One region of the Serratia sp. NA_112.1 genome, then DNA from elsewhere that is predicted to be linked to it. Evidence: predicted binding sites of a transcription regulator. Region 1 holds the regulator's gene; the other holds the start of a gene.

Region 1 (3,043 bases):
CAACCGGATTCTCCGGGTGCTGTGCCGCCACTTTTTCCAATGCTGTCAGTTCATTGCCCATATTGAAGCGTTGCGAATGTTGGTGGTAGAGAATATCGTGCGCCACCGTGCGCAGCCGATTGGCAATTACCTGCGCATTGCGGCGGATAATGGCTTCGGCCTGGCTCTGTTCTACCAGTTTTTGCACCTCTTCCGGCAGGTGCAGGCTGACGGTGATGTGTTCCTGCAAATCCAGCGCGACCTGGAAGGTGCGTTGCAGGCGCTTTTGTTCGAGATTGCTGGCATGGGGGAGAAAATTAAGTTGTTGATACAGCAAGGTGATCAGATCCATGACCTTTTGCTGGCGCACCAGCAGGGGAGGTAATGCGGTCTGCGGGTCGGTGTGCTGGGTCAACAGCGAATATTTGGCTTCGAAGTAGTCCGCCAGTTCCAGATAGAGCTGATTAAGCGACTCGCGCATCGGCTGTTCTTTCCACAGCTTGAACCAGAACCAGGTAAACAGGCCGTACCAGGCCGTGCCCACGATATATAACACCGGCGCGTGCCAAAGCGGCACCGTACCGGCCATGCTGAGGGAGAAGATGGCGGCAACTAGCGCAGCAGGCAGCAGACGGGCGTGTAGCGGGCTTATTTCACCGTTGACACCGAGCAGCAGCGCCAGGCCGAGCATCAGTATCGGCAGCGGCAACTGCCACAACAGAGCTTGCTGCAGCAACAAACTGCTGAATGCAAACAGTGAACCGCCGACGATCAGGCGTTTAAAGAAGCGTTTATGAGGCGTGTCCAGCCCGGCGATGTTGCAGCAGGCGGGAACCAGGGAAAATAGCAGGCCGTATTGTAGTTGGCCGATCAACAGCCCGAGCAGAACCGGCAGGCACAGCACCAGCGTTTGTCGTAGTGCGTAATTAACTTCCGGATGATAAATCAGTCGGCGCCACATGATGACTAGGGGCATAAAAAAACGGCGCGAATTATCGCGCCGTTTTTTCAGTGATTAACGGGTGCCGTAAACGACAATAGTTTTGCCGTGGGCGGAGATCAGGTTTTGATCTTCCAGCATTTTCAGAATACGACCAACGGTTTCACGTGAGCAACCGACGATCTGGCCAATTTCCTGACGGGTAATTTTAATCTGCATACCATCCGGGTGGGTCATGGCATCAGGCTGTTTCGCCAGGTTCAGCAGGGTTTGCGCGATGCGGCCTGTAACGTCCAGGAAAGCAAGGTTACCCACTTTCTCAGAGGTGATCTGCAGACGGTTTGCCATCTGAGCTGACAGGCGCATCAGGATGTCCGGGTTAACCTGAATCAACTGGCGGAATTTCTTGTAGGAAATTTCAGCCACTTCACAGGCGGTTTTCGCCCTAACCCAGGCGCTACGCTCCTGACCTTCTTCAAATAATCCAAGCTCGCCGATGAAATCCCCCTGGTTAAGGTAGGACAGGATCATCTCTTTACCTTCTTCATCCTTAATCAGCACCGCGACGGAGCCTTTGACGATGTAGTAAAGCGTTTCGGCTTTTTCACCTTGGTGAATCAGCGTACTTTTGGATGGATATTTGTGGATATGGCAATGAGACAGGAACCATTCGAGAGTAGGGTCTGTTTGCGGTTTGCCGAGAACCATTCGCTGTTATCCTCTGTTGTTATCGCTGCCTTGTGTCACAGGGGTCAGAGTTCCCTGTAAAACGTGCTGTCGCCGTTGTTTTAATGGTAGCTGGCAGCAGGTTTTGAGGCGTGTCATAAATATACGCTGTCGCTCTAGCATATTAACTTGCCGGGAGAGCTGCAAGCTACATTCTGTTAACATACCGGTAAAGGAGCCTTTCCCTGGGAGTTTCCCTGAAATCAGTGTCCCGGAAAGATTTATTGCGGCTCTGTTTGTAGCACAGAGTGAGGCGGGTGTCTTGTGTTGTCTCGCTTCAGCATGATTAGCATCAGGTTCCGTTGCCAGTTTCTATGCGAAAGCGTAGTCTGATTTTAAGAAATTAACCGGAGTGACCAGCATGCAGGCAAGAGTTAAGTGGGTGGAAGGGTTGACGTTTCTGGGCGAATCCGCGTCTGGCCATCAGGTATTGATGGACGGCAACGCCGGCGATAAAGCGCCCAGTCCGATGGAAATGGTGCTGATGTCGGTGGGAGGATGCAGCGCGATAGATGTGGTGTCGATCCTGCAAAAAGGACGCAACGACGTGCGTGATTGCGAGGTGAAGCTGACCTCTGAAAGGCGCGAAGAAGCGCCACGGTTGTTTACCCATATCAACCTGCATTTCATCGTCACCGGTAAAGATTTAAGTGACAAAATTGTTGAGCGCGCGGTGAATCTTTCCGCCGAGAAGTACTGTTCGGTGTCATTGATGCTGAGCAAGGCCGCCAGCGTGACCCACAGTTTTGAGATCCGCGCGGTGTCCTGATAGATAAAGGGGCGCGGTCCGTTGCCGCGCTCCGGTAAGTTAGCCGATTTTTTTGCCTTCCAGCAGTTGCTGCACCAGCGGCGCCATAATCAACTCCATTGCCAATCCCATTTTGCCGCCCGGCACCACCAGCGTATTGATATGCGAGATAAAAGATCCCTGCAGCATCGCCAGCAGATAAGGGAAATCGATCTGATCCAGGCCGCGGAAGTGGATCACCACAAAGCTCTCGTCCAGCGAGGGGATCGCCTTGGCGGCGAACGGGTTGGAGGTATCTACCGTCGGCACCCGCTGGAAGTTGATATGGGTGCGCGAAAACTGCGGTGTGATGTAGTTGATGTAGTCTTCCATCGAACGCACCACTGAATCCATCACCGCTTCACGGGAGTGGCCACGCTCGCCGGTATCGCGAATTAACTTTTGGATCCATTCCAGGTTAACAATAGGCACCACGCCGACCAGCAAGTCGACATGCTTGGCCACGTCGTTGTGTTCGGTCACTACGCCGCCGTGCAGCCCTTCATAAAACAGCACGTCGGTCGGTGCCGGTAAGGCTTCCCACGGGGTAAAGGTCCCCGGTACCTGGTTATAGGGCACCGCTTCATCGTAGGTGTGCAGATACTTGCGTG
Region 2 (3,043 bases), on a different contig from region 1:
AGGCCCGGCGTCAGATCGATCAGTTCACCCGAAGCCAACTCTTTCTCAATCTGCAGATGCGGGATCATACAGCAGGTGGTGCCCTGGCGTGCCAACTGCACGAAGGCTTCCGACGAGTTCACAATATGGCAGGGCACGCTGCCCGGCGACAGATCAAAGTTCTGCTGTAGGAAAGCCTGGTGCATGTCGTCGAGATGATCGAACGCCACTGCCGGCGCTTTGAGCAGCGCGGAGCGTGTAACCCCGTTAGGGAAATAGCGCTCGGCAAAACCCTTCGAGGCGACGAATAAATAATCCAGCGCGCCCAGTTGATCCACCAGGCAGCTTGGCAGCGGCTGCGGCTGGATACTCACCGCGCCCACCACTTCACCACGGCGCAGGCGTTCCTGAGTGCGTGTTTCGTCTTCTACCTGCAAGTTCAGGCGGATAGGGGAGTCGGTCAGTACCGGTTTCAATGCCGGTAGCAGCCAGGTCGCCAGGCTGTCGGCGTTAACCGCCAGCGACAGCAGCAACGGCGTATCAATGCCGGTATCGTTACCCAGCCACTCTTCTTCCAGTAATTCCACCTGGTGCAGCAGCGCCAGCAGTTTTTGGCCCTGCTCGGTCGGACGTGGCGGCACGGTACGCACCAACAGCGGTTGGCCAAACAGGTTTTCCAACTGTTTGATGCGCTGGGATACTGCCGATTGTGTGATGCAAAGTTTTTGCGCGGCGCGCTCAAAGCCACGCTCACGGATCACCGCGTCCAGCGCTTGCAGCGTTCGATAGTCTGGGCGTTTCATCGGAAAGATATCCCTTAAAGTAAATTGATACAGGCACTATGCCACATCTCTGGTGTATTACAGGTAGAAAATCACCGGGTCATCTTGTCGCACCGCGCCTAAAAATGCGGCCTGGCGTGAAGAAGTGTGATCCTGCCTGAGTGAAAAATAGCGATTTACCCTATAATACGCACACGTTTTCGTACAGAGGCAATGGACATATTATGACGCAGGATGAACTGAAAAAAGCGGTTGGCTGGGCAGCACTGGATTACGTTACCCCAGGCACCATCGTTGGGGTCGGCACTGGCTCGACCGCCGCCCATTTTATTGACGCGCTCGGCTCGATCAAGCACCAGATCGAAGGGGCGGTGTCCAGCTCTGACGCCTCCACCGCCAAGCTGAAAAGCCTTGGTATCCACGTTTTCGACAGCAATGAAGTGGATTCACTGGATATTTATGTCGACGGCGCGGATGAAATCAACCGTCATATGCAGATGATCAAAGGCGGTGGCGCTGCACTGACGCGTGAAAAAATCATTGCTGCTATCGCGCGCAAATTTATCTGTATTGTTGATTCCAGCAAACAGGTTGAAGTATTGGGTAAATTCCCGCTGCCGGTAGAAGTGATCCCGATGGCTCGCTCTTACGTAGCGCGTGAGCTGGTGAAGCTGGGCGGGCTGCCGGAGTATCGTCAGAATGTCCTGACCGATAACGGCAACGTGATCCTCGATGTGCATAACCTGAACATCATGGACGCCATCGCGCTGGAAAACAAAATCAACGGCATCGCCGGTGTGGTGACCGTGGGTCTGTTCGCTAATCGGGGGGCCGATGTCGCGCTGGTGGGTACGCCTGGCGGCGTGAAGGTTGTCGAATAATGTAGTACCCCAGCAGGTATGCGGTCTTGGATCCCACCGGGCCGCATAATTCACTGGTTAAAATATCTTTTATTAAAAGCGCCAAATTTGGTGACATATGTCACATTGCGAGCGATAGCTCCACGAAGCTTCTGCCTATTTCTTTCCCTATGGCATTTTCTGCCAGAAACCGCCAACAACGCTGAGCCTTGTACTGACGGGCGGGCAATCGTTTGTATTGCCGCCTGCGTTATTTTTGTTATGTTGGATGCGTGCTGTTTCACAACAGCCGCTTCTGAAGTCTGAACATAGGGTCGGGTAAATGGCAAAAGTATCATTGGAGAAAGACAGGATTAAATTCCTGTTGGTGGAAGGGGTTCATCAGAGCACGGTAGATAATCTGCTGGCTGCCGGATATACCAACATTGAATATCACAAAGGTGCGTTAGACACCGAATCGCTTAAGGCATCGATCCGCGATGCTCACTTCGTCGGTATCCGATCGCGCACGCATCTGACCGAAGAAGTTTTCGCTGCCGCAGAGAAGCTGGTGGCGGTAGGTTGTTTCTGTATCGGTACTAACCAGGTTGATCTGAAGGCGGCGACCAAACGCGGCGTTCCGGTGTTTAACGCACCTTTCTCTAATACCCGATCCGTGGCAGAAATGGTGCTGGGCGAACTGCTGCTGATGTTGCGCGGCATTCCGTCCGCCAACGCCAAAGCGCACCGTGGCGAATGGCAGAAACTGGCCGTCGGCTCGTTTGAAGCGCGCGGTAAGAAGCTGGGGATTATTGGCTACGGCCATATCGGCACCCAGTTGGGGATCCTGGCTGAAGGTCTGGGTATGAAAGTGTTCTTCTACGATATCGAGAACAAGCTGCCGTTGGGCAATGCCCAACAGGTGCGCCACCTGTCCGATCTGCTCAATATGAGCGACGTAGTGACGCTGCACGTACCGGAAACCCTGTCGACCAAGAATATGATGGGCGCAGAAGAGCTGGCGTTGATGAAGCCAGGTTCGATTCTGATCAACGCCTCGCGCGGTACCGTGGTGGATATTCCTGAACTGTGCAAAGTATTGGCCAGCAAGCATTTGGCCGGTGCGGCGATCGATGTCTTCCCGGAAGAACCGGCTACCAACAGCGAGCCGTTCAACTCACCGTTGTGCGAGTTCGACAACGTGATCCTGACCCCGCACATTGGTGGTTCTACTCAGGAAGCACAGGAAAATATCGGTGATGAAGTGGCCGGCAAGCTGGCGAAATACTCCGACAACGGTTCGACCCTGTCGGCGGTAAACTTCCCGGAGGTATCACTGCCCGCGCATGGCCCTAACGCCAGCCGACTGCTGCACATCCATGAAAACCGCCCTGGCGTACTGACGCAGATTAACCAGATCTTTGCTGAAGAAGGGGTGAACAT

The links. The regulator CRP, encoded in region 1, controls carbon source genes, mostly activating them, when cyclic AMP is high. The targets are predictions, from matches to a motif close to ATGTGANNNNNNTCACAT.
Region 2: the regulator CRP is predicted to act here: its motif matches at 1,731-1,748, upstream of serA (phosphoglycerate dehydrogenase).

The regions. Positions count from the first base shown of each region.
Region 1 is NZ_JBQZFO010000018.1:19,476-22,518, forward strand. It holds gene ACUTQ5_RS21235 (YccS/YhfK family putative transporter) at 1-940, opposite strand, end outside; gene crp (cAMP-activated global transcriptional regulator CRP) at 995-1,627, opposite strand; gene ACUTQ5_RS21245 (OsmC family protein) at 2,007-2,414, shown strand; gene ACUTQ5_RS21250 (phosphoribulokinase) at 2,454-3,043, opposite strand, start outside.
Region 2 is NZ_JBQZFO010000007.1:163,366-166,408, reverse strand. It holds gene ACUTQ5_RS15605 (LysR family transcriptional regulator ArgP) at 1-782, opposite strand, end outside; gene rpiA (ribose-5-phosphate isomerase RpiA) at 986-1,642, shown strand; gene serA (phosphoglycerate dehydrogenase) at 1,944-3,043, shown strand, end outside.